2 regions of the Streptomyces rectiverticillatus genome follow, and region 1 is predicted to be linked to the other one. Evidence: riboswitches for the same ligand, from Rfam matches in the RefSeq annotation. Region 1 holds a riboswitch; the other holds the start of a gene.
The links. A riboswitch is a leader RNA that binds a small molecule or an ion and turns the genes downstream of it on or off. The one in region 1 is predicted to bind glycine.
Positions count from the first base shown of each region.

Region 1 (15,591 bases):
CAGCAGCTCATCGACCGCATCGGGCGGGAGACCTCGGCGGCCGACGCGCTGCAGAAGAACGTCGACACCCTGCGGAATGCCGTCGGCACCAAGCAGCGTGACGCCCTGGAGGAGCACGGCGGCGACCAGACCGACCTGGTGTCGCTGCTCGCGGGCGCGACCGCGGTGCAGGGCCCCGGGGTCAAGCTCGTCGTGGACGACGCCAAGCAGACGAAGCAGAGCGGTGGCGGCGGTCCGCGCGAGAGCACCGGCTTCGCCGATACGGGCCGAGTGCGCGACCGTGACATGCAGCGCATCGTCAACGGTCTGTGGCAGGCCGGGGCGGAGGCCGTCGCGGTCAACGGGCAGCGGCTGACGGCGCTGTCGGCGATCAGGGCCGCCGGTGACGCCATACTGGTGGACAACAAGCCGCTGGTGCCGCCGTACACGGTGCTGGCGGTCGGTGACGGACAGCAGTTGGCGAATGCCTTCCAGCGCAGCGTCGACGGGCAGTATCTGCGTGTTCTGCAGCAGAACTACGGGATCCGCTACAACATTTCCGCTCAGGGAGACGTCCGGCTGCCCGCCGCACCGAGCCTGATCGTACGTATCGCACAGCCGCAGGGGGGTGGCGCGGCCGGCCGCGCCACCGACACAGGGAAGGGCACATCGTGATCGCCGTATTGGGCCTCGTCGTGGGAGTCGTGGTCGGACTGGTCGTCCGTCCTGTGGTGCCGACGGCGGTCGAGCCCTACCTTCCCATCGCCGTCGTGGCGGCGCTCGACGCGGTGTTCGGCGGCCTCCGGGCGATGCTGGACGGAATCTTCGACGACAAGGTGTTCGTCGTGTCCTTCCTGTCCAACGTGGTCGTGGCGGCGCTGATCGTCTTCCTGGGCGACAAGCTCGGCGTGGGCGCCCAGCTGTCCACCGGCGTGGTGGTCGTCCTGGGCATCCGCATCTTCTCCAACGCGGCCGCGATCCGCCGGCACGTCTTCCGGGCGTGAGGCCGATGAGCACCGACGACAACATGCCCGACGAGCCGGGGTCCGCTTCCGCGGAGGAGCCGAAGAAGAAGGACGTCCCGGCCGGGGAGCCGACGAAGCCGGGTACGGCCGGCAAGGCCGGTGAGCCTGCCGAGCCCGGCAGGCCGACTGTCGAGGACGACGGGACCGGCAAGGCGGGTAAGGCGGGTAGGGCTGATACCGGTCGTAAGGCCGACAAGGCGCGCGAGCCGGGAAAGCCTGATGAATCAGTCAAGTCCGGACCGGAGTCTGCTCCGGAAGGTGAGCCGGCTCCCGGTCCGGGAGCCGGGCCCGGGCCCGAAGCCGCAGGGGAGCCGGCACCCGAACCGGGGCCCGAAGCGGACTCCGGGCCGGAGGCCGAGCCGGAGCCCGGGCCCGAGCCGGTCGCTGCGGCCTCCGCCGCCGCGTCCGGGGCCGGTACCGCCGCCGAGCCCGTGACGGGCCGTCAGCGTCTGGCCAAGGCCTTCTGGCCGCCGCGGCTGACGCGGGCGCAGCTTACCGTCGCGGTGCTGCTGTGCGTCCTCGGCCTGGGCCTGGCCATCCAGGTCCGGTCGACCAGCGACAACAGCGCGCTGCGCGGTGCACGGCAGGAGGACCTCGTACGGATTCTGGACGAGCTGGACAACCGCACCAAGCGGCTGGAGGACGAGAAGCGGCGGCTGGAGAACCAGCGCACCGAGCTCGAGAGCAGCTCCAACCAGGCCGCGGAGGCCCGTAAGCAGACCGCGCAGAAGGAGCAGCAGCTGGCGATCCTCGCGGGCACGGTGAGGGCGCAGGGGCCGGGCATCGAGCTCACGGTGAGCGACCCCAAGAACGCCGTCGAGTCCGACAAGCTGCTGGACACCCTCCAGGAGCTGCGGGCCGCGGGTGCGGAGGCCATCCAGATCAATGACGTACGGATCGCGGCCGACACCTATTTTTCGGGCGCGGCGGGGAAGGTGGAGATCGACGGCAAGAAGGTCTCGCAGCCTTACCGGTTCAAGGTGATCGGCAAGCCGCAGGATCTGGAGCCCGCGCTCAACATCCCCGGTGGTGTCGTGCAGACGCTGGAGAAGGAGCAGGCGGGCGTCACGGTCCGGCGGTCTGAGAAGATCATTGTGGACGCCTTGCGCCCGGCGAAGCGGCCTGACTACGCTCGGTCGTCATCGCAGTGAGGCGGGCGGTCATGCGGGCTTCAGAGGGAGGCCATGAGGTTGCGGGGGGTCGGCGCACCAAGTCGAGGGTGCGTGGTGGAAACTGTCTGTTGACCACGGACGTTGTATGGATGTCCAGGTCGGACGGTGTGTGCATCGAGGTTTTGTCCTGCCCCACGGGCGGGTCTGTTTCGGTCAAGGGGAATCGCCCGTGAAGTTGTTTGCGAAGTTGTTCGGCAAGAGCGCACGCCAGGACGGTGGCAGCGCCCGCCACCGCGCGTCGCGTCCGGTGGAGGGCGGCGAGGGCCGGGAGGGCGCCCAGGAGGGGCGTCCGCTGTTCCGGGACCAGGTCGGAGCTCCGGGAGGAGACATTCCGGGCGGGTCGGCTGTTGACCCTGCCGCCACCGGGCGCATAGGTTTCGGGGCACCAGCGACCTCGAGCGCGCACGGAGGGTCTGCCTTGCCGGTATGTACGAGGTGCGGCCACCGGAACGCCGAGGCGAGCCGGTTCTGCTCCAACTGCGGTGCCCCGCTGAGGCCCGGTGCCGTGGCCGAGCGCGCCTCGGAGACCACGTCGACCATCTCGATCTCCGGTCTTGAGGCGTACGACTCCGAAGCCACGGGGCAGACGCCGATCCCGTCGCTGTCTCCGGAGGCGCAGGCGGCCGTCGACGCCCTGCCGCTCGGCTCGGCGCTGCTGGTGGTCCGGCGCGGCCCGAACTCCGGCAGCCGCTTCCTGCTGGACGGCGAGATGACCACGGCGGGCCGGCACCCGCAGAGTGACATCTTCCTGGACGACGTGACGGTCTCCCGCCGGCACGTGGAGTTCCGCAGAGCTCAGGACGGCAGCTTCACCGTTTCCGACGTCGGCAGCCTCAACGGCACGTACGTCAACCGCGAGCGGATCGACTCGGTGCCCCTGAACAGCGGCGACGAGGTCCAGATCGGCAAGTACCGGCTGGTCTTCTACGGCAGCCAGCGGGGCATCTGACCTTCCCCCCGGGCTCCGTCCGGGGGGACGCTAGGAAGGGCCATGCTTCGAACACCGTCAGGCGGCACCGGGTCACCCGGTGCTGTCGGCGCGGAGGGACGGCTGGTGAGCATCGGTACGGTGCTCAACCTGCTGCGTGAGGAGTTCCCCGAGGTCACCATCTCCAAGATTCGTTTCCTGGAGGCGGAGGGCCTGGTGGAGCCGCAGCGCACACCGTCCGGATACCGCAAGTTCAGTACGGAGGACGTGGAGCGGCTCGGCTGCGTGCTGCGCATGCAGCGCGATCACTACCTTCCGCTGCGGGTCATCAAGGAGCACCTCGAAGCGCGGGCCCGGGGCGAGGCGCCGCAGCTGCCCGCCCCCGCGAAGCCCCGTGATGCCGCCCTCCTGGCCGACGACGGACAGGAGGCCGGTCCGGATGCCGTGATCGGCGAGGCCGCCGTGCTCGCGAGCGCCGGGCTCGGGGCGCCCGTGCCCTCTCCGGCCGCGCGGATCGGCCGGGAGGAGATGCTGAGTGCCACCGGTGTCACGGAGAGTGAGCTGGTGGAGTGGGAGTCGTACGGGCTGGTCACCGCACACCCGGACGGCGGATTCGACGCCGATGCGGTGGCCGTGGCACGCCTCGTCGCCGACCTGGGCCGTTTCGGTCTGGAGCCACGGCATCTTCGCGCCATGAAGGCCGCCGCCGACCGTCAGGCCGGCCTGGTCGAACAGGTGGTCGCACCGCTGCGGCGGCACCGTAATCCGCAGACCAGGGCCCATGCCGAGGCCACCACGCGCGAGCTCGCCACACTCTCCGTGCGCCTGCACGCGGCGCTCGTGCAGGCGGCCCTGCACGCGGGCTCGCACTGACCGGCGAGTGCCCGACTACCCAAACCTGCCGGGCACGTCCTAGGGTTGCTGTGTGAACGAGCTCGATGTCGTGGGTGTCCGGGTGGAAATGCCCTCCAACCAGCCGATCGTGCTCCTGCGTGAAGTGGGAGGCGACCGCTACCTCCCGATCTGGATCGGACCGGGAGAGGCGACGGCCATCGCCTTCGCCCAGCAGGGCATGGCCCCGGCCCGTCCGCTGACCCACGACCTTTTCAAGGACGTGCTGGAAGCGGTCGGCCAGCAGCTCACGGAGGTCCGCATCACGGACCTGCGCGAGGGTGTCTTCTATGCGGAGCTCGTCTTCGCCAGCGGCGTGGAGGTCAGTGCCCGGCCGTCCGACGCCATAGCGCTCGCGCTGCGCACCGGCACGCCGATCTACGGCAGTGATGGAGTGCTGGACGACGCCGGGATCGCCATCCCGGACGAGCAGGAGGACGAGGTCGAGAAGTTCCGCGAGTTCCTGGATCAGATCTCGCCGGAGGACTTCGGCACCAGCAGTCAGTGAGCCGGCCGGGGCGCCGTGTGACGGCTCGCCGCAGCGCATCCGGTTAGCCTTTCCCGGCACAGAGGCACGCAAAACCACTCTCTGGGTGATTATCACTCGGCGTGCCGAGTGTGGCGATCGTTGACGCACCCCGGGTGACTGCCTACCGTCGAGAGGGCAGGTCAAGGACGGAGGTCGGCGTGAGAAGCATGGGCGACGGGACGGCGGTCGGCAGTCCGTATCCGCTGTTCGGGGGAGCGGTCGAACCGGCACCCCGTCATGCCACTCCGGTGGAGGTCACCGCACCACGGGGCCCGGAGGCCGATCTGATCGGCTACCGCGGGCCGACGGCGTGTGCAGCGGCGGGCATCACCTACCGCCAGCTCGACTACTGGGCGCGCACGGGTCTGGTGGAGCCGAGCGTGCGCCCCGCGCACAGCTCCGGCACCCAGCGGCTCTACAGCTTCCGGGACGTGGTGGTCCTCAAGATCGTGAAGCGGCTGCTGGACACCGGGGTGTCCCTGCAGAACATCCGCACGGCCGTTCAGCACCTGCGTTCGCGCGGTATGGCCGACCTGCCCCGGATGACGCTGATGAGCGACGGCGCCACGGTGTACGAGTGCACCTCGCCCGACGAGGTCGTCGATCTCCTCCAGGGCGGGCAGGGCGTCTTCGGGATCGCCGTGGGCGTCGTGTGGCGTGATGTCGAGAGCGCGCTCTCCCAGCTGCACGGCGAGCGGGTGGACACCGGCGAGACGCTGATCCGCCCCAACCCCTCCGACGAGCTGGCCCGCCGCCGCAACCGCGTCGGCTGACCGCCGCGGGCGTGCGGCGGTCTGCAGTGCGGGACCGCTCCGGCCGGGCGTACGCGGCTGTCCAGCCGGTCGTACGTGAGTGCGATTGTCAGTGGCGTGCGGCAGCATCGGTGTTGTGAGAGGCGCGCCGACCATCCTGCATCTCGATATGGATGCTTTCTACGCTTCGGCCGAGCAGGCGGCCAAGCCCAGCCTGCGCGGGAGGCCCGTCGTGGTGGGCGGGATCGGCCCGCGCGGCGTGGTGGCCACCGCGTCGTACGAGGCCAGGGTCTTCGGCATCCGCTCCGCGATGGCCACGGCCCAGGCCCGCAGGCTGTGCCCCAACGCCGCCTATCTCACCCCGCGGTTCTCGCTCTACCGCGAGATCAGCGAAGTGGTCATGGGCCTGCTCGGCCGGCTGTCGCCGCTGGTGGAGCCGCTGAGCCTCGACGAGGCGTTCGTGGACCTGGAAGCCGGAGGCGTCGAGCCCACCTCGGCGGCCGTGCGGGCCGTGGGGGAGCGCCTGCGGCGGGACATCCGCGCGGCCACGGGCCTCAGCGGCTCGGTGGGGCTCGCCGGCTCCAAGATGCTCGCGAAGATCGCCTCCGAGGAGGCCAAGCCGGACGGTCTGGTGCTCATCGAGCCGGGCACCGAGCTGGAGCTGCTGGGCCCCATGTCCGTGCGCGCCATTCCGGGCGTCGGCCCGGCCACCGCCGAGACGCTGCGCCGGGCCGGCATCACCACCGTCGCGGAGACGGCCGAGGCGGGCGAGGCGGAGCTCGTGCGGCTCCTGGGCAAGGCCCATGGCGCGGGGCTGTATGCCCTGGCCACCGGGCATGACGACCGTCCCGTCGTCGCCGACCGGGATGCCAAGTCCGTCTCCGTGGAGGACACCTTCGAGGAGGACCTGACCGATCGGTCGCGGGTGCAGATGGAGATCTCCCGGCTCGCCGAGCGGTGCGTGCAGCGGCTGCGGGCCGCCGGCCGGTCCGGGCGCACCGTGGTCATCAAGGTGCGCAGCTACGACTTCTCGACGCTGACCCGCTCGGAGACGCTTCGCGGCCCGACGGACGACCCCGCGGTGGTCAAGGAGGCGGCGGCCCGGCTGATCGACGGGGTGGACACCACGGCCGGGGTCCGGCTGCTGGGCGTCGGGGTCAGCGGGCTCGCCGACTACACCCAGGAGGACCTCTTCGCGCAGGCCGCGAGCGAGGCGGCGGCCTTGGCCGCCGCCACGGGTGCGGCAGGTGCGGCGGATGCGGTGGAGGCGCCGCAGGGCCCGGGTGAGGCGCAGGGTGAGGTGCGGGGGGATACAGCGGGCGCGGAGGTGAGGCCGCGGCGCTGGCTGCCGGGGCTGGACGTGCGGCACGCCGAGTACGGGGCGGGGTGGGTGCAGGGCAGCGGGGTCGGCCGGGTCACCGTGCGGTTCGAACAGCCCTGGTCGGAGCCGGGCCGGGTACGGACGTTCGCGGTCGACGACCCCGCGCTGGAGCCGGGGGAGCCGCTGCCCCTCGTACAGCAGGACCCGGAGGCGGATCAGCTCGCTGATCCGCCTCCGGGCGGGCCCGACCGCGCCCGGCCGGCGCCGCGGCGGCCGACGGACGCAGGGCCCGGCCCCGGCTCGGAGCCCGGCCTTGATCCGGATCGCAGCTCCGGGGGGCCGACGGCGGGCCCACCTGAGCCGGCTTGCGGCCCCGACCCGGGTTCCGGGTCTTGGGTGGATTGCGGGCCTGGGCAGGTTCCGGGCCTCGGTCTCGGGTCCGGCTTTGATCCGGATCGTGGCTCCGGCCCCGAGCCGGATTCCGGCGCCGAGCGGGATTCCGGGCCTGGGCCGGGTCCTGGCCTTGGCCCCGAGTCCGGCTTTGATCCGGATCGTGGCTCCGGGGCTGAGCTGGATTCCGGGCCTGGGCCGGATTCCGGGCCTCGGCCCCGAGTCCGGCTTTGAGTCGGATCGTGGCTCCGGACGTGAGCTGGGTTCCGGGCCTTGTGTGGATTGCAGGCCTGAGCTGGTTCCGGGTCTTGGTCCTGAGTCCGGCTTTGATCCGGATCGCGGCTCCGGACCCGAGCCGGATTCCGGGCCTGGTCCGGGGCCCGGCTCCGGTTCGGATTCCGCTCCCGGCCCGGGTCCTGGCCCCAATCCGGGTCCCGATACTGGGCCGGATCTCTATTCCGGTCCGGATTCCGACCTTGTTCCGGATCCCGGTCCCGGCTCGGATCTCGGCTGCAGTCCGAGTTCCGACCCCGACTCTGGCCTCGACTCCGGCTCCGGCCCCGACTCTGGCCCTGGCCTCGACTCTGGCCCCGACTCTGGCCCCGGCTCCGGGCTCGACTCCGGCCCCGGCTCTGGCCCCGGCCCCGGTCCGGGGCCCGCCGCCCCCGGGTTTGACGCCGTGCCTGGGCCCGGCGTCAAACCCGTCCCCGGTTCCGGTCCCGGGATAGTCAGCCGGTAGTGGTGGTAAAGCTGCAGTTCCTGCTCGGGTGACAGGTGGCGGCCGACGCCGAAGTCGGGTGCTTCCTTGATCAGTGCCCGGTCGTACGCCGTGCGCAGGCTCTCTCCCGAGACCTCGCTGGTCGCCAGGGGGATGAAGGCGTCCCGCCGGAAGAAGCCGGTGCGTACGGCCGCCCACAACGGCTCGCCCGTCGCGTCGTCGAGATAGACCTCGTCCACCGTGCCGATCTTCGCCCCGTCGCGGTCGAAGACCTTCCGTCCGATCAGGCTCCGGGGATCGATGTCGCTCTGCACGGTTCCTCCCTGTATCGGCATCTCTCCCCACGTAAAAACACAAAGCGAGAAGCGGCCACTCGGGAGATCCGCCGGGAAAGCCGCGCTGGTAGGCTGGCGAATGGCCGCAGAATCCGTGCGGGAGAGTCCTCCGGAAGCCCACCTCAGTGGGGCCGACGGAGGCGCCGAAGGAGCAAATCCTCCCCGGAATCTCTCAGGCACCCGTACCGCACGGACGAGGTCACTCTGGAAAGCAGGGCGGGCCCGGACAGTCAAGCGCCGAAGCCCTTCCTCACCGACGGTGAAAGCCGGGCCGTGCGCTGTGGTCCGGTGAAGCTCTCAGGTTGAGATGACAGAGGGGGAGGCCGTCCGGGTACCCGCGCCGTGGTACCCCTCGCAGGTCGCAACGACCAGGAGGCCTCCGCAGATGACTGCCCACCGCATCCCCCTTTCCGACCTGGAGCGGGACACCCCGTTCGAGCGCCGCCACATAGGTCCCGACGGCGAGGCCCAGGCCAAGATGCTCGCCCAGGTCGGCTTCGGGTCGCTGGACGAGCTCACTGCCGCCGCCGTGCCGGAAGTGATCAAGAGCGTGGGTGCCCTGGCCCTGCCGGAGGCCCGCAGCGAGGCCGAGGTCCTCGCCGAACTGCGGACGCTCGCCGACCGCAACCAGGTCCTCGCCCCGATGATCGGCCTCGGTTACCACGGCACGTTCACCCCGCCGGTGATCCTGCGCAACGTCATGGAGAACCCCGCCTGGTACACGGCCTACACGCCGTACCAGCCGGAGATCTCCCAGGGCCGCCTGGAGGCCCTGCTCAACTTCCAGACCGTCGTCGCCGACCTCACCGGGCTGCCCACCTCCGGCGCCTCCCTCCTCGACGAGGGCACCGCGGCCGCCGAGGCCATGGCCCTGTCCCGCCGCGTCGGCAAGGTCAAGAAGGGCGTCTTCCTCATCGACGCCGACACGCTGCCGCAGACGATCGCCGTGATCGAGACGCGCGCCGAGCCGACGGGCGTCGAGGTCGTCGTCGCCGATCTGAGCGCGGGCATCCCGGACGAGATCGCCGAGCGCGGTGTCTTCGGCGTCCTCCTGCAGTACCCCGGCGCCTCCGGTGCCGTGCGCGATCTCCGCCCGGTCATCGAGCGCGCCCACGAGCTCGGCGCGATCGTCACCGTTGCCGCCGACCTGCTCGCCCTGACCCTGCTGACCTCGCCCGGCGAGCTCGGCGCGGACATCGCGGTCGGCACCACCCAGCGCTTCGGCGTCCCGATGGGCTTCGGCGGCCCGCACGCCGGGTTCATGGCCGTGCGCGAGCAGTTCGCCCGCAGCCTCCCCGGCCGCCTCGTCGGCGTCTCCGTCGACGCCGACGGCAACAAGGCCTACCGCCTGGCCCTGCAGACCCGCGAGCAGCACATCCGCCGCGAGAAGGCCACCAGCAACATCTGCACCGCCCAGGTGCTCCTCGCCGTCATGGCCGGCATGTACGCCGTCTACCACGGCCCCGAGGGCCTGGCCGCCATCGGCCGTCGCACCCACCGCTACGCCGCGATCCTCGCCGAGGGCCTGCGTGCCGGGGGCGTCGAGCTCGTGCACGGCGCCTACTTCGACACCCTGACCGCGCGCGTCCCGGGCCGGGCCGCCGAGGTCGTCGAGGCCGCCCGCGAGCGCGGCGTCAACCTGCGCCTGACCGACGCCGACCACGTGGGCATCGCCTGCGACGAGACCACCACCCGCGCCCACCTGGACTCCGTCTGGGCCGCGTTCGGCGTGGCCGGTGACGTCGAGGCGCTCGACGCGGTGGCCGCCGAGGCCCTCCCCGAGGCCCTCCTGCGCACCGGTGACTACCTCACGCACCCGGTCTTCCACGAGCACCGCTCCGAGACGGCCATGCTGCGCTACCTGCGCCGCCTCGCCGACCGGGACTACGCCCTGGACCGCGGCATGATCCCGCTCGGCTCGTGCACCATGAAGCTCAACGCCACGACCGAGATGGAGCCGGTCACCTGGCCCGAGTTCGGCGCGCTGCACCCCTTCGCGCCGATCGAGCAGGCCGAGGGCTACGTCACGCTCATCACGGAGCTGGAGGAGCGGCTCGCCGCGGTCACCGGCTACGACAAGGTCTCCATCCAGCCGAACGCCGGGTCCCAGGGCGAGCTCGCCGGCCTGCTGGCCGTCCGCGCCTACCACCGCGCCAACGGCGACGAGCAGCGCACCGTCTGTCTGATCCCGTCCTCCGCGCACGGCACCAACGCCGCCAGCGCCGTGATGGCCGGCATGAAGGTCGTCGTGGTCAAGACGGCCGACGACGGCGAGGTCGACGCCCAGGACCTGCACGCCAAGATCGAGCAGTACCGCGACGAGCTGGCCGTACTGATGATCACCTACCCGTCGACGCACGGCGTCTTCGAGGAGCACGTCGCCGACATCTGCGCGGCCGTGCACGAGGCCGGCGGCCAGGTCTACGTGGACGGCGCCAACCTCAACGCCCTGGTGGGCCTGGCGGAGCCGGGCAAGTTCGGCGGCGACGTCTCGCACCTGAACCTGCACAAGACCTTCTGCATCCCGCACGGCGGCGGCGGTCCCGGCGTCGGCCCGGTCGCCGTCCGCGCGCACCTCGCGCCGTACCTCCCCAACCACCCGCTGCAGCCCACCGCCGGCCCGGCGACGGGCGTCGGCCCGATCTCCGCGGCGCCCTGGGGCTCCGCCGGCATCCTGCCGATCTCCTGGGCGTACGTCCGGCTGATGGGCGGCGAGGGCCTCAAGCGCGCCACGCAGGTGGCGGTGCTCGGCGCCAACTACATCGCCAAGTGCATGGAGCCGCACTACCCGGTGCTCTACACCGGCCCGAACGGCCTGGTGGCCCACGAGTGCATCGTCGACCTGCGGCCGCTGACCAAGGCGACCGGAGTGAGCGTCGACGACGTCGCCAAGCGGCTCATCGACTACGGCTTCCACGCGCCGACGATGTCCTTCCCGGTGGCCGGCACCCTGATGATCGAGCCCACGGAGAGCGAGGACATCGCCGAGCTGGACCGCTTCTGCGAGGCGATGATCGCGATCCGTGCCGAGATCGAGAAGGTCGGCTCGGGGGAGTGGAGCAAGGACGACAACCCGCTGCGGAACGCCCCGCACACCGCCGCGTCCGTGGCGGGCGAGTGGGAGCACCCCTACAGCCGTGAGGAGGCCGTCTTCCCCGCCGGGGTCTCGGCCGACAAGTACTGGCCGCCGGTGCGCCGCGTCGACGGTGCGTACGGCGACCGCAACCTCGTGTGCTCCTGCCCGCCGCTGGAGGACTACGACGGCTGACGGAGCCGCGGGCCTCGGCTGAGGCCCGGCACAAGTCGGGGCCGGTTCGGCGATTTCGCCGGGCCGGCCCCTTGCGTGCGGGTGGTGCGGTGATTCCTGTGGTGCGGCGTTCCTGTCGTGCGGTGTGCGAGCGCTGTGGTGCTCTGGCGCTGATTGCGGTGGTGCGTGAGCTCAGGCAGCAGTCACCACGTTTCCCGTGTCCAGCGGCCGGTGCGGCGCGATGATCTGGCCGTCCGGCAGCAGCTCACCGGTGTCCTCGAAGTGCAGGACTCCGTTGCACAGCAGACTCCAGCCCTGCTCGGGGTGGTGCGCCACGAGGTGCGCGGCTTCCCGGTCGGTGGAGTCGGCTGAGGGGCACGTGGGCTGGTGCTGGCACATGGAAGGGTTCTTTCGCTGCGATGTGGTGGCTGTCCTGCGGCTCGATTCGGTGTTCATGCCGCCCCCCGTTGGCGAATCGGTTGGTCGATACCAGTGTTGCCCCACGGGCGTGATTCCGCAGGGATTTCCCGGCAGCGCTCCTCACTCGTTGGAGACGCATCACCCATGCGGGCGGTTGCTTCCAACATGACTGTCCGGCCGGGTGGTTACCCGTGGTCGGAGTGGGCTAGTCCGGGAGGGTGAGTACACGTGTGCGCCCCGCGGCGGAAGGCCGCGGGGCGCCGGGGAAGGGAGGGGGTGTCAGACTGCCGTAGCGGCTCCTCAAGCGGGGGTCTTCAGCAGCGGGGCGGGGGTCAGCCGGAGCGTGAGGACCGGCATCAACTCGGCGAAGCGGTGCGGGCGGTGCGCGGCGATCCCCGGTGGTGCCGGTGCGAGCGGCACGAGCAGATCACCCGGGCCGGGCAGGCCCGAGGCGGGGTCGGCGGCGATGTCCCCGTGCAGCCAGAGCGTGAGCATGTAGAGCCCGGGCACGGACAGCAGCCGGGGCTGGTACGGCGTCGGGAGTGCCTCCGCCTGCCGCAGTGCGCGTTCCGTGGAGACGAGGTAGGGGCCCTCGCAGAAGTGCGAGAACGCCCAGCCGTCCGCGGTCTGCACCGTCTCGCCCGCGGCCACCACGCGCTCGGAGCTGCGGATCGGGAACCGCCAGCCGGTGAGCCGGCTGCGCGGTGCGCCGCCGCGGCCCGCCGCCTGCTCCAGGACGTGGACGGGCAGCGGGAGTTCGGGGGTCAGCGGCCCTTGCGCGGCCTTCAGCGACGGAGTGCGGGCCTCGCGGACGGCGGAGGGGGAACCGAGGGCGCTCAGAACACTGCGCAGGGCAGGCGCAGGGGCAGGGGGGACATGCAGCGGCATGGTGGGTCGCCTCTCACTTCGGAGACACGTGGTGCGTGGGCAGGGTGCGGACGACGCTGTCGGCGTGCGGGGTCAGAGGGGGGCCGGGACCTTACCGGCTGCCGGGGCCGTGGCGCCTACTCTCCGCCTCGTCCCCGAAGTTTATACGACACGTGTTCACATGGTGTTTCGGCTAGCTGTCGCCGGTATTTCCGGCAAGGGGATATCAGGGCCTCGTCCGAGGGTGATTTCGGTGATTCTGTGCCGAGTAGGGGCACGCCACCTCGTATTCTGCCCCGGGCAGGGTAGGCCGAATCTCGTCGGTGTTTATCACCAGCGCTATCACCAGCGCTTCACCTGTGCTATCGGCAAAGCCCGGGCGGCCCGTCATGCCCACGGAATGTGCCACCGGATGCGTTGCCGAGAGCGTAGCGGGTATGCGGCCCCGGCGGGGCGTTATCGATCACATTGGCTGGGCATCATCGACCGTGACGCGAGCGGCCGGCGCCGCGGCGACCCACGTGAGGAGGGACCCTGCGATGGGGGACAAGGTCGTGGCCGGGGGCGTCGACCTCGCTGACCGACAGCGCCACCGGGCAAAGCTCCGGCAGTGCCTGGAAGCGCTGGGGAGACTGCTGGAAGAGAAGCGTTTCGACCGTCCCAGGAATCTCATGGGCCTGGAGATCGAGCTGAATCTCGCGGGGGCCGACGGGATGCCGAGCATGGTGAACGCCGAAGTGCTCGAGCGTATCGCGAGCGGTGATTTCCAGACCGAACTCGGCCGGTTCAACCTGGAAGTGAATATTGTTCCGCACCGGCTGTCCGGGAGCGTCCTGGACCAGCTTGCCGAAGAGTTGCGGACGGCTCTCTCCTATGCCGACCGGAAGGCCATGGAGGTCGATTCCGGGATCGTGATGATCGGTATTCTGCCGACCCTGGAGGACCGTCACCTGGTCTCGGCGAACCTCTCCGCGGACGAGCGCTACGCCATGCTGAACGCGCAGGTGGTGGCCGCCCGGGGCGAGCACTTCACGATCGACATCGAGGGCGTCGAGCGGCTGACGTGCACCGCGGAGTCGATTGCTCCCGAAGCCGCGTGCACGTCCGTGCAGTTGCACCTGCAGGTGACGCCCGGGCGGTTCGCCGCCGTATGGAACTCCGCGCAGGCGGTGGCGGCCGCGCAGATCGCCGTCGGTGCCAACTCCCCCTTCCTCTTCGGCCGGGAGCTGTGGCGCGAGTCCCGTCCGCCGCTGTTCGTCCAGTCCACCGACACCCGCCCGCCCGAGCTCACGGCTCAGGGGGTGCGGCCGCGCACCTGGTTCGGGGAGCGCTGGATCGATTCTGCATATGAGCTGTTCGAGGAGAACCTGCGCTTCTTCCCCCCGGTGCTGCCGATCTCCGACGACGAGGAGCCGGTGCGCGTGGTGGAGGAGGGCGGCGTGCCGATGCTGCACGAGCTGACGCTGCACAACGGGACGGTCTACCGCTGGAACCGGCCGGTCTACGGGGTCGCCGACGGCGTACCGCACCTGCGTGTGGAGAACCGCGTGCTGCCCGCCGGCCCCACCGTCACCGACGTCATCGCCAACACCGCCTTCTACTACGGGCTGGTCAGGGCGCTCGCCGAGGAACCGCGGCCGGTGTGGACCAGGCTGCCCTTCCGCGTCGCCGCGGAGAACTTCGACGCGGCCTGCCGGCACGGCATCGACGCCTGGCTGCACTGGCCGAAGGCGGGCCGGGCGGGCACGCTGGAGCGCAGGCCGGCCGTCCGGCTCGTCCAGGAGGAGCTGCTGCCGCTCGCGGCGGCCGGGCTGGACGCCTGGGGCGTGGAGCCCTCCGACCGCGACCGCTACCTCGGGGTCATCGAGGGGCGCTGCCGCAGCCGCACCAACGGGGCGTCCTGGCAGGCCGCGGCCTACCACCGGGCGCTGGAACACGGCATGGACCGGCACAAGGCGCTGGCCGTCACCACCCGGCGCTACTGCGAGCTGATGCGCACCGGCGCGCCGGTGCACACCTGGCCGGCCGGCCCCGGCGACTGACACGTCCTCCCCTCCCGCACCCCCTGGCCCACCTGCTGTGGGGCGTCGGGCAAGCTGTGACGGCGGCCGCCGGCACGAGCGGCGGCCGGCGGAGCGTCGCCCCGAGGCCGGGGCGGGAGGAAGCGGAGGCACAGGTGCGGCAGAACGCGCAGGGCGAGGACGGCATCCTGCCCGGAGCCCGGACCGGCCCCCCGGCGCCCGGCGAAGCCACCTGGCGCCGCACCCTGCGCAGCGAGACGCTCCTGGTCCTTGCGCTCTCGCTCGGCGCCAGCGCGGTGTCCTCCCTGATCAGCTTCCTCGGCGCGCTCACCAGGCCGGGCGGGCTCAGGGACCAGGCGGCCAACCTCAACGCCTCGCACGCCCCCGGCCGCCCCTGGCTCGACCTGTCCTGGCAGGTGTTCGGCATCGCTACGGCGCTGGTCCCGGTGTTCCTGGTGGCGCACCTGCTGCTGCGCGAGGGCGCCCCGGGCCTGCGCACGGTCGGTCTCGACCGGGACCGCCCCGGCTTCGACCTGAGCCGCGGCACCGGGGTGGCGGCCGCCATCGGCGGCACCGGCCTGCTGTTCTACCTCGGCGTCCGGGCCGCGGGTTTCAACCTGACGGTGGTGCCGGAGTCGCTGCCCGACGTGTGGTGGAAGATCCCCGTCCTCGTCGCCTCGGCCGTGCAGAACGCGGCCCTGGAGGAGGTCGTGGTCGTCGGGTACCTGCTGCGCCGGCTGGGACAGCTGGGCTGGACCCCGGCGGCGGCGCTGGCGGCGAGCGCGGTCCTGCGCGGTTCGTACCACCTCTATCAGGGCGTCGGCGGGTTCATCGGGAACATGGTGATGGGCGTGGTCTTCGTCCTCCTCTACCGGCGGTGGGGGCGGGTCGGGCCGCTGGTGGCCGCGCACGCGCTGATCGACATCGTGGCCTTCGTCGGCTACGCGCTGCTCGCGGGCAAGGTGGGCTGGTTGCCCACGGCCTGACGACGCCCGC
Region 1 covers NZ_CP040752.1:1,154,629-1,170,219, reverse strand. Annotated here, with positions in the region: gene FGW37_RS04695 (DUF881 domain-containing protein) at 1-654, shown strand, start outside; gene FGW37_RS04690 (small basic family protein) at 651-983, shown strand; gene FGW37_RS33170 (DUF881 domain-containing protein) at 1,007-2,155, shown strand; gene FGW37_RS04680 (FHA domain-containing protein) at 2,262-3,125, shown strand; gene ftsR (transcriptional regulator FtsR) at 3,168-3,977, shown strand; gene FGW37_RS04670 (bifunctional nuclease family protein) at 4,030-4,503, shown strand; gene FGW37_RS04665 (MerR family transcriptional regulator) at 4,692-5,297, shown strand; gene FGW37_RS04660 (DNA polymerase IV) at 5,413-7,221, shown strand; partial or broken gene FGW37_RS33165 (PRC-barrel domain-containing protein) at 7,636-8,019, opposite strand; glycine riboswitch at 8,128-8,238, shown strand; glycine riboswitch at 8,239-8,364, shown strand; gene gcvP (aminomethyl-transferring glycine dehydrogenase) at 8,426-11,308, shown strand; gene FGW37_RS04645 (DUF5999 family protein) at 11,480-11,686, opposite strand; gene FGW37_RS04640 (hypothetical protein) at 12,008-12,595, opposite strand; gene FGW37_RS04635 (glutamate-cysteine ligase family protein) at 13,114-14,616, shown strand; gene FGW37_RS04630 (CPBP family intramembrane glutamic endopeptidase) at 14,781-15,581, shown strand.

Region 2 (15,591 bases), 4.0 Mb from region 1:
GACTCGCGGATGCGCTCGACCTCGGCGTCCGCGAGCTCGACGTCGACGGTGCGCGGGGAGTAGCCCTCCAGGCCGAGCAGGACGGCCTTGGGGGTGCCGTGGCCGTGGCCGGTGGCGCCGAGCGAGCCGAAGAGCTCGGCCCGGACGGAGGTGGTGTGGGCCAGCAGGCCCTCGTTCTTCAGCCGTCGCGTGAACATCAGCGCGGCCCGCATGGGGCCCACCGTGTGGGAGCTGGACGGGCCTATGCCGATCGAGAAGAGATCGAAAACGGAGATGGCCACGGTGGCTGCTCCCTGTCTGCTTGGAGGTGGTACGGGTCGTGCTGAACGGGGGTGCCCACGGTGGTACGGGGGCGCGCGTGGTGCGGGGCACCGGGCGCTCACTCTTCAGTGTGCCCGGTGCCCCGTACCGACGCGTAAATCGGATGCCGATGTGTTACTTCAGGCCGGGGTACAGCGGGTGCTTGTCCGCCAGGGCCGTGACGCGGCCGCGCAGGGCCTCCGCGTCGTAGACCGGCTTCAGCGCCTCGGCGATGATGTCGGCGACCTCACGGAAGTCCTCCGCCTGGAAGCCGCGGGTGGCCAGCGCCGGGGTGCCGATCCGCAGACCCGAGGTGACCATCGGCGGCCGCGGGTCGTTCGGGATGGCGTTCCGGTTGACCGTGATCCCGACCTCGTGGAGGCGGTCCTCGGCCTGCTGGCCGTCCAGCTCGGAGTTGCGCAGGTCCACCAGCACCAGGTGCACGTCCGTACCGCCGGAGAGGACGGACACGCCCGCCTCGGCGACGTCCGGCTGCACCAGGCGCTCGGCCAGGATCTTCGCGCCCTCCAGCGTACGCTGCTGGCGCTCCTTGAACTCCTCGCTGGCCGCGACCTTGAAGGAGACGGCCTTCGCGGCGATCACGTGCTCCAGCGGGCCACCCTGCTGACCGGGGAAGACAGCAGAGTTGATCTTCTTGGCCAGCTCGGCAGTGCAGAGGATCACACCGCCGCGGGGACCGCCGAGGGTCTTGTGCGTGGTGGTCGTCACGACGTGCGCGTGCGGCACCGGCGAGGGGTGCAGCCCGGCGGCGACGAGGCCCGCGAAGTGGGCCATGTCGACCATCAGGTACGCGCCGACCTCGTCCGCGATCCGGCGGAAGGCGGCGAAGTCCAGCTGGCGCGGGTACGCGGACCAGCCGGCGACGATCAGCTTCGGGCGGTGCTCCTTGGCGAGGCGCTCGACCTCCTCCATGTCGACCAGGTTGGTCTGCTCGTCGACGTGGTAGGCGACCACGTTGTAGAGCTTGCCGGAGAAGTTGATCTTCATGCCGTGGGTCAGGTGCCCGCCGTGGGCGAGGTTCAGACCCAGGATGGTGTCGCCCGGCTTGAGCAGCGCGAACATCGCGGCGGCGTTGGCCTGCGCACCGGAGTGCGGCTGGACGTTCGCGTGCTCGGCACCGAAGAGCGCCTTGATCCGGTCGATGGCGATCTGCTCGACGACATCGACGTGCTCGCAGCCACCGTAGTAACGGCGGCCGGGGTAGCCCTCGGCGTACTTGTTGGTGAGGACCGAGCCCTGGGCCTCCATGACCGCGACCGGAGCGAAGTTCTCCGAGGCGATCATCTCGAGGGTGGACTGCTGGCGGTGGAGTTCGGCGTCGACAGCGGCGGCGACGTCGGGGTCGAGCTCATGGAGGGAGCTGTTCAGCAGAGACATGAGTTCTTCCTGGACTTCCTGGGCGAGGGGAGGGCGAGGGGAGGGGTCAGCCTGCGGTGAAGCCGTCGTACTCGGCGGCGGACAGGAGGTCCGCCGGCTCGTCCGTGATCTTCACCTTGAACAGCCAGCCGCCCGTGAAGGGGGCGGAGTTCACCAGCGCGGGGTCGTCCACGACGTCCTGGTTGGCCTCGGTGACCTCGCCGGTCACCGGGGAGTACAGGTCGCTGACCGACTTGGTCGACTCCAGCTCGCCGCAGGTCTCGCCCGCGGTGACGGTGTCACCGACGGCCGGGAGCTGGGCGAAGACGACGTCACCGAGCGAATTCGCGGCGAACTCGGTGATGCCGACCGTGGCCACGCCGTCCGCGTCGACGGCCGACAGCCACTCGTGCTCCTTGCTGTAGCGCAGCTGCTGGGGGTTGCTCATGGCTAGATTCTCCTGGATGCGCGTGAGTGCTTGTGCAACGGGTCTTGACAGAGGGAGATGAGAGAGGGCAGGGGAGCCCCCGGGCGAGCCACGGGGAAGATCAACGCTGCCGCTTGTAGAAGGGCAGGGCCACGACCTCGTACGGCTCGTGGCTGCCGCGGATGTCCACGCCCACGCCCTGCGTGCCGGGAGCGGCGTGCGCCGCGTCCACGTAGGCGATGGCGATCGGCTTGCCGAGCGTGGGGGAGGGGGCGCCGGAGGTGACCTCGCCGACGACCTCGCCGCCGGCCACCACCGCGAAGCCGGCGCGCGGCACGCGGCGGCCCTCGGCGATCAGGCCGACCAGCTTGCGCGGCGGCTGCGCCTCGGCGCGCTCCGCGGCCGCCTCCAGCGCGGCGCGGCCCACGAAGTCGCCCTCCTTCTCGAACTTCACGACCCTGCCCAGGCCCGCGTCGAAGGGGGTGGTCGCGGTCGTCAGCTCGTGCCCGTACAGCGGCATGCCCGCCTCCAGGCGCAGCGTGTCGCGGCAGGAGAGCCCGCACGGCACGAGGCCGGCGTCCGCGCCCGCCTCGGTGAGGGCCTGCCACAGCTTGACGGCGTCGCCCGGCGCGACGAACAGCTCGAAGCCGTCCTCGCCGGTGTAGCCGGTGCGGGCGATCAGGGCCGGGACGCCCGCGACGGTGCCCGGCAGGCCCGCGTAGTACTTCAGGCCGTCCAGGTCGGCGTCCGTCAGGGACTTCAGGATGGCGGGCGAGGCCGGTCCCTGGACGGCGAGGAGGGCGTAGGCGTCGCGGTCGTCGCGGACGGCCGCGTCGAAGCCGGCGGCGCGCTCGGTCAGCGCGTCCAGCACCGTCTGCGCGTTGGAGGCGTTGGCGACGACCATGTACTCGGTGCCGGCGAGGCGGTAGACGATCAGGTCGTCCAGGATGCCGCCGTCCTCCCGGCAGATCATCGTGTAGCGGGCGCGGCCGACGGCGACGCTCCCTATGTTGCCCACGAGGGCGAAGTCCAGCAGGGCGGCGGCCTGCGGGCCGGTCACGGTGATCTCACCCATGTGCGAGAGGTCGAACAGACCGGCGCGGGTGCGGACCGCGACGTGCTCGTCGCGCTCGCTGCCGTAGCGCAGCGGCATGTCCCAGCCCGCGAAGTCGGTCATGGTCGCGCCGAGCTCGCGGTGCAGGGCGTCGAGGGCTGTGCGGCGAGGGCTGTCGGTCATGGTGTGGGCTCCCGGACATGGCAGTGAGGACGTCCTCCCCATCTGTCATCGGAACCTGAGAGGTTCACCGGAAGCCACCGCGACACGCGGGGGCCCGGCTTGCACCTTGGGTGGAGCCGCGCACGATGCGGCCCGCTTTTCAGATCTGCCTCGTCCGCGCGGTACGGGGCCTGAGAGATTCAAGGGAGGAACTTGCTCCTTCGGCGCCCAGCGCACACGGCGTAGCGTGCAGCCTGGGACTCTCCCGCGCGGATTCGAGCGGCCGGTATGCAGTTGGATACGCAGTTGGCGCGCACATCATTGCACGTACGGGCGCGTTACGGACTGCCCGGCGGCCCCCGAATTCGATTACCTTTCCTTTACGTTCTGTGGGTAGGGGGCAGTGACGGGCAGTGACCGGGGCCGGGGGAGGGGCGGAACGGATGGCAACAGCACCGACGGCAGGGAAGGCCGGGCCCGCAAGGGTGCACGGCGCGCCCGCGGGGGAGAGCGGCGCGGCGCGGCCCCGGGCGGGGGTGTCCGACCTGCGCTCCGGGGCGGGCCGGGGGGAGCTCCGCTTCCCCGCGGGGGACGTGCTGATCGTCTCCGGGCTGCCCGGGAGCGGGAAGTCCACGCTCATCCGGCGGGCCGTGTCCGTGCTGGACGCGCAGGACGGCATCGTCTGGTGCATCGACTCCCAGGACGCCCGGGAGCGCCTGGAGCGGCACGCACCCCGCTGGCTGCCGTACGCCGCCTACCGGCCCTTCGCCCGGCTCGCGCACTACGCGGCGCTGCGGCGCGCCCTGCGCTCCACCGCGAGCGCCGTCGTGCACGACTGCGGGCAGCGCGGCTGGGTCCGCCGCTGGGTCGCGCGTGACGCACGGCGCCGGGGCGGCGCGGCCCACCTGCTCCTCCTCGACGTGCCGCCGAGCACTGCGCTGGCCGGGCAGGCGGCGCGGGGCCGCGGCGTCTCGCCGTACGCCTTCCGCCGGCACCGCAGGGCGATGGCCCGGCTGCTCGCTACGGCCTCGGGCCCGCCGGCCGCGCAGGGCGCCGGGAGACTGCCGGCGGGGGTGGCCTCGGTGATCCTGCTGGACCGCGGGGCGGCGGACGCCCTGCGGAGGATCACTTTCGAGTAGAGGAGCACCTTCGAGTAGGTGCGCCCGGCTCCTCGGGGCCGATGTGCGGCAGCGAGTGTGTGCGCCGCCTACAGCGGCAGCGGTGCCGGCAGCGTCGAGCCGTCTCCCGCCAGCGGGAGTTTCGCCAGGAGGTCCTTCACGACGGCGAGGGCCTCCGTGATCGCCGACTGGACGCCTGCCGAGTCCTTCCTCGTCGCCGCGTCGATCAGCTGCCCGATCGCCTTCTGCAGCTTCTTCAGTAGATCGTGGACGTCGTCCGGCGGGGCCGCAGCCGGGCGCCCCGAGGCGGCCGGGGACTGCCGCAGGGAGTCCGTGAGCCGGTCGGCCGACGACCGCAGCCGCTGCTGCATCTCCTTGAGCGCGTCGGTGTCCGGCGTCCTGGACTGCGCCTCCTTGCCGATCCGGGAGACCAGCGTGAGTGCCTCCCCCAGCTGTCCCACCGCGTCGAGCTGCTGGTGGACGGCGGCCGCGGACTTCGGCTCGGTGGCCGGGAGCACGACGGACATGTCGGGGTCCGGTGCGTTCACGGCGGCCAGGGAGGGGCCCGCGACGCCGACGGCCACGGAGCCGCAGGCGGCGACGGCTATCGCCGAGGCGGCGAACTTGTTGACACGCATGCTGGAGGTTCCCTTCGGTGCGAGGACCCGGCGGGCCGGCGGGGCCGGCGGAACCGGTGGCGCTGCAGGGCAGCTGCCCGATCACCGTGTGACCTGCGGTGTCCCTGTGCAACCCGGTCGCTACGGCCGGTGCCGTGACGGGAGGGGACGAAGGCCCCTGCGGCCCGCCCTGACCTGGGACGTCACCGGCGATTTCGGCAGCCGGCAGGAGCCGGCGGGGGTACAGCCGTTAGGGTGCATGTGCGGCTACGTCGAGAGTGGTTGGGCGGTATCGGACGAGTTGGACGAGATGAGCATCCCCGGGCAGTACGGCTGGAGTCCGGCCCCCGGCGGCGGCGCGCCCGCGGCCGCCCCGCCCGCCCCGCCCGCCAATGAACTCGAAGAAGTGCTCGCCGCCTCCGTGGGCGTGCCCGGCGCGGGCCCCCGCATCATGGAGGCGCTCGGCCGCAGCCACGTATGGGTTCCGCTTCCGTCCGGCGGCGGTCCGGACAGCGCCGGCCTCGACCTGCCCGCGCTGGAGCTCGGCGGCCAGGCCTTCGTGCCCGTCTTCAGCTCCGAGGGCGAGTTCCGGAGGGTCGCCGGCGAGCGGATGCCGTACGCCGTCGCCCCGGCCGTCGAGTTCGCCCGCGGCCTGCCCCCGCAGGTCGGCATCGTCATCAACCCCGAGGGCTCCGTGGGCGCGCCGCTGCCGCCGCCCGCCGTCGCCGAGCTGTGCCGGGCCGGCCGCACCGCCCTGGACGGCGACGCCACCGGCGGCCGCGTCCGCCTCTTCGAGCCCGACTGGCAGGACGAGCCCACGGCCTTCCTGGCGGCCGCCGGGCCGGAGTTCGCCGCCGCCGGGGTCGTCCGGACGGCGCGGCGCGCCCTCGCGAGCGTCGAGGGGGCCGATCCCGCGCTGTTCATCGGCGTCGAGCTCGACCTGCCGGACCCCGGCAGCCGCTCCGCGGCGCTGTCCGCCGTCGGCCGGGCCCTCGGCTCCGTGCCCGTCCCCTGGCCCGTCCAACTGGTCTTCCTGGACGTGGCGCGGGACCCGGTCGGCGACTGGATGCGGGACCGGATCCGTCCGTTCTACGACCGCGACCTGTGACTCCTCCCCTGTCCGCCCCGGCGGGCTCGTAAGCTGGTCGGACGACCACGGGCGCGCGACGGCGCTCCCGGGTCGCAGTCGCAGCAGTCAAGGCCGAGAGAAGAGGCGGACCCAGGTGAGCGCGGGCGCGGAGAGCGGCGTGGAGCAGATGCTGCGCCAGGTGGCGCCCGGCCGGTACGACGCGTACGAGGAGCTGCTGCGTTCGCTGGCCGAGGGCCGGGTCTGGATGCTGCTCTGGCACGGCCGGGCGGGCTCGCCCGACGCCCAGTACGGCAACATGGAGGTCGACGGGCTCGGCTACGCACCGTGTGTGACCTCCGCGCAGGAGCTCGCCGCCAGCGGCTGGAACCGGGCCCACGAGGTGATCTCCGGCCGGGAGGTGGCCGAGGCCCTCTACCCCGGCCGCTGGGGCCTGTGGCTCAATCCGCACGCGCCCGGCGGCGGCGTGGGCATCCCCTGGCTCGACCTGCGCCGCATCGCCGGCGGCCTGGACCGGCTGCCGGCCGGCCCGCTGCGGGTGAGCGAGCCCGGCGTGGAGATCCCGCAGTTCTACGCCCTTCTCGGGCAGAACGCCCACCGCACCCCCGCGGTGCGCTCGCTGCGCCGCGCCTGGGTGCAGCCCGCGCTCGGCACCGCGTACCTGGCCATCGGCCTGGACCTCTACGACAGCTCGCAGGGGTCCGTGGAGTCCGTGCGGCTGATGATGCAGCAGTCGATCGGCGCGGTCCCGGAGGGGCTGCCGGTCTCCACGGTGGCGATGTCGGACGAGCACGACCCGGTCGCCATGTGGATGCGGGCCAACGCCCGCCCGTTCTACGACCGCGACGCCTACGGGGGCGCTGCGGCGGGCGGCTCGCAGGCCGCGCCGTCGGGCTACGGATACCCTCCGCAGCCCCCTCAGGCCGGCGTCTACTGACCGCCGACGGGCCGCTGTTGTCCGTATAACGGAACTCCTCTCCACACATCACGGTTGCGCATCCTTTGACGACCGGGTCTGGCGGGTGATCGCGGGGGCGTTGAAGACTCCCGCCACAAGGACTCCCGGTCCTGCGTACGGTCCCGCGTACGTCCTGTGTACGGCCTGCTCCGCGTGAACTTCCCGCACCATCGCACCTTTCGCACCAGTGATGTGAACCAGCCGCATGCGCGGCGGGCGTTGGGCCGGTCGGCACCGGCCGAGAGGGGTCCACCAGACGATGACGGCACCACTGCACGACACGGGCGCGGCGGAGACCGCAGCCGTCGACGTCGCCGCCGGCGTCCCGGCCAAGGCGATCGAGGGCCGTTCCCCCTGGCGGATCGCCTGGATCCGGCTCAAGCGGGACAAGTTCGCGCTGGCCGGCGGTGTCGTCGTCCTGCTGCTCATCCTGGTGGCGATCCTCGCGCCGGTGATCGTGAGCCTGCTGGGCCATCCGCCCAACGAGTTCCACGAGGACCAGATCGACCCGCTGTTCAGCACGCCCAAGGGGGACTGGGGCGGCATCAGTTCGGACTTCCTGCTGGGCGTCGAACCGACGAACGGGCGCGACGTCTTCAGCCGCATCGTCTACGGGGCCCGGGTCTCGCTGCTCGTGGCCTTCCTCTCGGCCGTCGTCGCGGTGGTCATCGGCACGGTGTTCGGTATCGTCGCCGGCTTCTTCGGCGGCTGGGTCGACGCGGTGATCAGCCGGGTGATGGACCTGCTGCTGGCCTTCCCGCAGCTGCTGTTCATCATCGCGCTGGTGTCGGTGGTCCCCGACTCCCTCTGGGGGCTGACCGGTTCGGGCGTGCGCATGGGCGTGCTGATCGCGGTGATCGGCTTCTTCGGCTGGCCTTACATCGGGCGGATCGTGCGCGGCCAGACCCTCTCGCTGCGGGAACGGGAGTACGTCGAGGCGGCGCGCAGCCTCGGCGCGGGCCGCGGCTACATCCTCTTCCGCGAGCTGCTGCCCAACCTGGTGGCGCCGATCACCGTGTACACCACGCTGATGATCCCCACCAACGTCCTCACCGAGGCCGCCCTCAGCTTCCTCGGTACCGGAGTCAAGCCCCCCACGGCATCGTGGGGCGAGATGCTCGCCAGAGCCGTCGACCACTACGAGGCGGACCCGATCTTCATGATCATCCCGGGCCTCGCCATCTTCGTCACCGTCCTCGCCTTCAACCTCTTCGGCGACGGCGTACGGGACGCGCTGGATCCCAAGGCTTCGCGCTAGCGCCCCGCCCCCGGCGGCTCCGCTCCGCCGGCTCGCACGTGTCCCACCGCCCCTGTCGGCCCGTCAGGAGGCTCTGTCCGCAAACCCGCCGCCCGCTTCCCCGGACGGCGACGATCACGGAGGTCGCGACACCTTGAGAACACAGAGAACTTCGAGGCGGAGGCCGGCCGCCGGGGCGGCCCTCGTGGTCGCGGCCCTGGTCACCACCGCCGCCTGTGGCGGCGGCGGGAGCAAGAGCGACAGCGGGGACGGCAAGGGCGCGGGCTTCAACGCCGGCGTCGGCAAGCTCGCCGCGGCCTCGGACAAGAAGGGCGGCGAGCTCAAGTTCATCGGCACGCAGGACGCCGACTCCTGGGACCCGCAGCGCGGTTACTACGGATTCATGTGGGACTTCGCCCGCTACTACACGCGGACCCTGGTCACCTCCAAGCCCGCGCCCGGCGCCGAGAGCTCCGAGGTCGTGCCGGACATGGCCACCGACACCGGCAAGGTCTCAGGCGACAAGAAGACCTACACCTTCACCCTCAGGCCGGGCCTGACCTGGGAGGACGGCCAGCCGGTCACCGCTCAGCACATCAAGTACGGCATCGAGCGCACCTGGGCCACCGACAAGATCTCCGGCGGGCCCACCTGGCTGATGCAGGTCCTGGACCCGGAGAAGACCTACAAGGGCCCGTACAAGGACGAGAGCAAGGACAAGCTGGGCCTGAAGGCGATCGAGACGCCGGACGAGAAGACGATCGTCTTCAAGCTGCCCAAGCCCAACGGCGACTTCCTGCAGATGCTCGCGCTGCCCGCCGCGGCCCCGGTCCGCCCCGACAAGGACACCGCGGAGCGCTACGGGCAGAAGCCCTTCTCCAGCGGGCCCTACAAGTTCGTCTCGTACAGCCCGAACAAGGGGCTGGAGCTGGTCCGCAACGACAAGTGGAACAAGGACTCCGACCCGGTCCGCAAGGCCCTGCCGGACAAGATCTCCGTCACCCTGATCACCAACGCCGACGACATGGACAACCGGCTGATCAAGGGCGACTACGACCTCGACATCAACGCCACCGGCATGGGCTCGGCGGGCCGGCAGAAGGCCCTCAAGGAGCGCAAGGGCAACGTCGACAACCCGCAGACCGGCTTCATCCGCTACGCGGCGTTCCCCAAGACCGTCGCCCCGTTCGACAACGAGCACTGCCGCAAGGCCGTCCTCTACGGCGCCGACCACACCTCGCTGCAGACCGCGCGCGGCGGCCCCCAGGCGGGCGGCGACATCGGCATCAGCATGCTGCCGCCGGCCGTCAAGGGCCACGACCCCGGCTACGACCCGTACAACATGAAGCAGGGCAAGCCCGACGTGGCCAAGGCCAAGGAGGAGCTGAAGGCCTGCGGCAAGCCGGACGGCTTCAAGACGACCATCGCGGTGCGCAACAACAAGATGCAGGAGGTCGCCTCCGCGGAGTCGCTGCAGGCGTCCTTGAAGGCCATCGGCATCGAGGCGCAGATCGACAAGTACGACGGCGCGCAGAGCACCGGCATCATCGGTTCGCCCAAGAACGTCAAGGCCAAGGGCTACGGCATCATCATCATGGGCTGGGGCTCGGACTTCCCCAGCGGCCAGGGCTTCCTGCAGCCGATCGTGGACGGCCGCTTCATCCAGCAGAGCGGCAACCAGAACTACCCCGAGCTCGACGACCCGGCGGTCAACAAGCTGCTGGACGACGGCATCGCCGAGACCGACCCCGAGAAGGCCGGGAAGGTCTACCAGGAGGCCAACAAGAAGGTCATGGAAGGCGCCTGGTACCTGCCCTTCACCTACGAGAAGAACATCATCTGGCGCAGCTCCCGGCTGACCAACGTCTACACGGCCGACGCCTACAACGGCCGCTACGACTACGCCTCGCTGGGCGTCGTCAAGTGACAGTCCGTCCGCTCCGCCGGCGCACCCGCCGCTAGGCACGAAGGGCAGGTGAGGGCCGAGCGCGACGACCGGGGACGCCCCCCTCTTCCCCAGGGGGGCGCCTCCGGGCCGCCGCCGGGCCGACCGCAGTGTTCGCTTATATCGTCAGGCGGCTCTTCGCCGTCATCGTGATGCTGCTCGTGGTCATCCTGGTGACCTTCGGCATCTTCTTCGCGATCCCGAAGTTCACCGGATCCGACCCCGCGCTGATGTACGTCGGCAAGCAGGCGGACCCGGCGGCCATCGAGGGCATCCGGCAGAAGCTGGGGCTCGGGAAGCCGATCCTCGAACAGTTCTGGAACTTCGTCACCGGGCTCTTCGCCGGGCGGGACTACGTCAGCCAGGGCGACTCCACCCACTGCCCGGCGCCCTGCTTCGGCTACTCGTTCCGCCACGAGAGCCCCATCTGGCCCGAGCTGACCAGCCGGCTGCCCGTCACCCTCTCGCTCGCCGGGGGCGCCTGCGTGCTGTGGGTCACCGGCGGCGTCCTGACCGGCGTCGTCTCCGCCCTCAAGCGCGGCACCGTCTGGGACCGCACCGCCATGACCGTGGCCCTGAGCGGGGTCTCCCTGCCGATCTACTTCACGGCCCTGCTCTCGCTCGCGGTCTTCAAGTACAAGCTCGGCTGGGTCGGGGGCGAGTACACCTCGTTCGCGGACGACCCCGGCGGCTGGTTCGGCGGCCTGATCCTGCCCTGGGTGACCCTCGCCTTCCTCTACGCGGCCATGTACGCCCGGCTGACCCGGGCCACCATGCTGGAGGTCCTCGGCGAGGACTACATCCGCACGGCCCGCGCCAAGGGCCTCGCCGAACCCGTCGTCATCGGCAAGCACGCGATGCGCTCCACCATGACCCCGATCCTCACCGTGCTCGGCATGGACCTCGGGGCGCTGGTCGGCGGCGCCATCCTCACCGAGACGGCCTTCAGCCTGCCCGGCCTGGGCCAGGCCGCGGTCGCGGCGATCAACGAGCGCGACCTGCCGATGATCCTCGGCGTCACGCTGATCACCGCCTCCGCCGTCGTCTTCGCCAACCTGGTCGTGGACCTCCTGTACGCCGTGATCGACCCCCGAGTGAGGCTCTCGTGACCACCGGCCCCGCCCCGCATCCGGGGCAGACCCCCGCCGCCTTCCTCGACGTGCGCGACCTGCGCATCCACTTCCCCACCGACGACGGGCTGGTCAAGTCCGTCGACGGGCTCTCCTTCCAGCTGGAGAAGGGCAGGACGCTCGGCATCGTCGGGGAGTCCGGGTCGGGCAAGTCCGTCACCTCGCTCGGCATCATGGGCCTGCACACCGTCGGCCAGTACGGCCGCGGCAAGGCCCGCATCTCCGGCGAGATCTGGCTCGACGGCAAGGAGCTGATGACCGCCGACCCCGACGAGGTGCGGCGGCTGCGCGGCCGCGAGATGGCGATGATCTTCCAGGACCCGCTGTCGGCCATGCACCCGTACTTCACGATCGGCCACCAGATCACCGAGGCGTATCTGGTGCACAACAACGGCGCGGACAAGAAGGCCGCCCGCAAGCGTGCCGTCGAGCTCCTGGACCGGGTCGGCATCCCGCAGCCGGACCGCAGGGTGGACGACTACCCCCACCAGTTCTCCGGCGGCATGCGCCAGCGCGCCATGATCGCCATGGCGCTCGTCAACAACCCCGAGCTCCTCATCGCGGACGAGCCGACCACCGCCCTGGACGTGACCGTGCAGGCGCAGATCCTCGACCTCATCCGCGACCTGCAGAAGGAGTTCGGCTCGGCCGTCATCGTCATCACCCACGACCTCGGCGTCGTCGCCGAGCTGGCCGACGACATCCTCGTGATGTACGGCGGCCGCTGCGTGGAGCGCGGGCCCGCCGAGAAGGTCTTCTACGAGCCCCAGCACCCCTACACCTGGGGCCTGCTCGGCTCCATGCCCCGCATCGACCGCGAGCAGACCGACCGGCTGATCCCGGTCAAGGGCTCCCCGCCCAGCCTGATCAACGTGCCGTCCGGCTGCGCCTTCAACCCGCGCTGCCCGTACGCAGACCTGCCCGCCGGCGGGGTCACCCGCACGGAGCGGCCCGAGCTGCGCCCGGTGTCCGGCGCCGCCGCCGCCCCGGGGAGCGGCGGGCACTGGTCCGCCTGTCACCTGGCCCCGGAGGAACGGACCCGCATCTGGACCGAAGAGATCGCGCCGAAGCTGTGAAGGACCACAAGATGACCATTCCCGCGCAGCAGGCGAACGACGGACCCGAGGCCCTCCTCACGGTCGAGGGCCTGGTCAAGCACTTCCCGATCACCAAGGGGCTGCTGCGCCGCCAGGTCGGCGCGGTGCAGGCCGTGGACGGCCTCACCTTCGACGTCCGCACGGGGGAGACCCTGGGCGTGGTGGGGGAGTCCGGCTGCGGCAAGTCCACCATGGGGCGGCTGATCACCCGCCTGCTGGAGCCGACGGGCGGCCGGGTCGCGTTCCGGGGCAAGGACATCAGCCACCTGAGCGTGGCGGGGATGCGCCCGCTGCGCCGCGACATCCAGATGATCTTCCAGGACCCGTACTCCTCGCTGAACCCCCGGCACACCGTCGGCACCATCGTCGGCGCGCCCTTCAAGCTGCAGGGCATCGCCCCCGAGGGCGGGGTGAAGAAGGAGGTGCAGCGGCTGCTGGAGCTGGTGGGGCTCAGCCCGGAGCACTACAACCGCTACCCGCACGAGTTCTCCGGCGGCCAGCGGCAGCGCATCGGCATCGCGCGCGCCCTCGCGCTCAAGCCGAAGCTCGTCGTCGCGGACGAGCCGGTCTCCGCGCTGGACGTCTCGATCCAGGCCCAGGTCGTCAACCTGCTCGACGACCTCCAGGAGGAGCTCGGCCTGACGTACGTGATCATCGCGCACGACCTGTCGGTCATCCGCCACGTCTCGGACCGCATCGCCGTGATGTACCTCGGCAAGCTCGTGGAGCTCACCGACCGCACGTCGCTCTACACCAAGCCGATGCACCCGTACACCAAGGCGCTGCTGTCCGCCGTGCCCGTGCCCGACCCCAAGCGGCGCACCAAGCGCGAGAGGATCCTGCTCCAGGGCGACGTGCCCTCGCCGATCTCGCCGCCGTCCGGGTGCCGCTTCCACACCCGGTGCTGGAAGGCGACGGAGGTCTGCAAGACGCAGGAGCCGCCGCTGGTGGCGCTGGAGCCGGGGCACCAGGTGGCCTGCCACCACCCGGAGAACGCGCCGGGGGCGGCGGGGACGGCGGCGGGAGCGGCGGGGGCGGCCCCGGCGGGGTGAGCGTCCGCCGGCCCCGGCGGGGTGAGCGTCCGCAAGGGCGTCCGTCAGCGCGTCCGGAGCAGCGTCCGGGACGAGTAAGAATGTCTGGTGCTCACCGACCTGTTCAGCCCCTCCGTCCAGCACTCCCTGGACATCGCCGGGATCTTCGTCTTCGCGATCTCCGGTGCCCTGCTCGCCGTCCGGAAGAACTTCGACGTCTTCGGCATGGCGGTCCTGGCGGAGGTCACGGCGCTGGGCGGCGGGCTGATCCGGGACGTGATCATCGGTGCCGTGCCGCCCGCGGCCTTCACCGACCTCGGCTACTTCCTCACGCCGCTGATCGCCACGGTGATCGTGTTCTTCCTGCACCCGGAGGTCGAGCGGATCACCAAGGCGGTGGGGGTCTTCGACGCCGCGGGGCTCGGGCTGTTCTGCGTCACGGGCACGGTCAAGGCGTACGGGCACGGGCTGGGTCTGGTCTTCGCCGCCACGCTCGGGCTGGCCACGGCGGTCGGCGGCGGCGTGCTGCGCGACATACTCGCGCACGAGGTGCCGTCGCTGCTGCGCTGGGACCGCGACCTGTACGCGGTGCCGGCGATGGTGGGGGCCGCGCTGGCCGCGCTGCTGATCCGCTTCGAGGCGCTCGACGGATCGACGTACGCGCTGCCGGTGGTGACCGCGTTCGTCCTGCGGCTGCTCGCGATGCACTTCCACTGGCGGGCGCCGCGCGCGTGGCACCGCCGGAGCGCCGCTTCGGAAGAGGTGTGAGGGGCCCCGGGGGCGCCGAGGAGGGTCCTTCTCGCGGTGGTCGTTGAGCCTTCACCCAACCCCTACCGATGAGTAACTTCCGGGTGTAGCGTGACCGGCATGGCACAGGCAACCCTCGGTGACAGCGAATTCGACCGCGACACCGCACTGACCCCCCGCGCCCCCGGCGTCCACGACGTGGAACTCCCCGCCGGGTGGAGCATCGGCGGCGCCGTCAACGGCGGCTACCTCCTCGCCCTGCTCGGCCGGGGCCTCGGCGCGCACCTGCCCCACCCCGACCCGTTCACCGTCACCGCGCACTACCTGTCCGTCACCCGGCCCGGCCCCGCGGTCATCCGCACCGAGACCGTGCGCACCGGCCGCGCGCTCTCCACCGGCCAGGCCTCCCTCGTGCAGACCGCCGCCGACGGCAGCGAGAGCGAGCGCATCCGCGTCCTCGCCACCTACGGCGACCTCGGCACCCTCAGCGACGACGTCCGCACCACGGCCAAGCCGCCCGCCATGCCCCCGTACGAGCACTGCCTCGGCAAGGAGCACAACGACGCCGCCCACCCGCTCGCCGAGATCGCCGCCCGCCTCGACATCCGCCTCGACCCCGCGACCGCGGGCTGGGCGGTCGGGCGGCCCGGCGGGCGCGGCGAGATGCGCGCCTGGTTCGGCCTGGCGGACGGCCGCCCCCTCGACCCACTGGCGCTGCTGCTCGCGGTCGACGCCCTGCCGCCGACCACCTTCGAGCTGGGCCTGACCGGCTGGGTGCCCACCGTCGAGCTGACCGCCCACATCCGCTGCCGGCCCGCCCCCGGCCCCGTCCGCATCGCCGTCACCACGCGCAACCTGGCGGGCGGCTACCTGGAGGAGGACGCGGAGGTCTGGGACAGCGAGGACCGCCTCGTCGCCCAGTCCCGGCAGCTGGCGGCGGCCCCGCGGCACTGACGGGCCGGAGCCCCCCGGTGCCGCGGGGTACGCGGTACGGCGGGGTACGGGGGGCTACGCCACCTCCCGGCCCAGCCACGCCGCCAGCCGCGCGTACGCGTCCGCGCCCTCGGGCGCGGGCCGCACCGGACCGAACGGGACCTCCTCGCCCCGCCGGTCCGCCGGCAGGAACCGCTCCGCCCAGCCCAGCGCCAGTTCTGCCAGTTCCTGGTCCAGCGGGAGCGGATGCCCCAGCGCCTGCGACAGGTCCCAGGCGTGCGTGACGCTCTCCAGCACCATTCCGGACGTCAGGTACACGGCCCCCGGGAACGTCCCCCACTCCACGCTCACCGTCCGCGCCAGCTTGGCGT
Region 2 covers NZ_CP040752.1:5,182,198-5,197,788, forward strand. Annotated here, with positions in the region: gene FGW37_RS22785 (L-serine ammonia-lyase) at 1-281, opposite strand, end outside; gene glyA (serine hydroxymethyltransferase) at 436-1,698, opposite strand; gene gcvH (glycine cleavage system protein GcvH) at 1,745-2,125, opposite strand; gene gcvT (glycine cleavage system aminomethyltransferase GcvT) at 2,226-3,341, opposite strand; glycine riboswitch at 3,491-3,598, opposite strand; gene FGW37_RS22805 (AAA family ATPase) at 3,764-4,459, shown strand; gene FGW37_RS22810 (hypothetical protein) at 4,528-5,076, opposite strand; gene FGW37_RS22815 (enhanced serine sensitivity protein SseB) at 5,366-6,163, shown strand; gene FGW37_RS22820 (enhanced serine sensitivity protein SseB C-terminal domain-containing protein) at 6,312-7,079, shown strand; gene FGW37_RS22825 (ABC transporter permease) at 7,360-8,358, shown strand; gene FGW37_RS22830 (ABC transporter substrate-binding protein) at 8,492-10,264, shown strand; gene FGW37_RS22835 (ABC transporter permease) at 10,393-11,391, shown strand; gene FGW37_RS22840 (ABC transporter ATP-binding protein) at 11,388-12,488, shown strand; gene FGW37_RS22845 (ABC transporter ATP-binding protein) at 12,500-13,561, shown strand; gene FGW37_RS22850 (trimeric intracellular cation channel family protein) at 13,649-14,308, shown strand; gene FGW37_RS22855 (thioesterase family protein) at 14,408-15,241, shown strand; gene FGW37_RS22860 (TIGR03086 family metal-binding protein) at 15,296-15,591, opposite strand, start outside.
Region 2: linked by a shared signal. The riboswitch ahead of gcvT (glycine cleavage system aminomethyltransferase GcvT) and the one ahead of gcvP (aminomethyl-transferring glycine dehydrogenase) in region 1 are both predicted to bind glycine.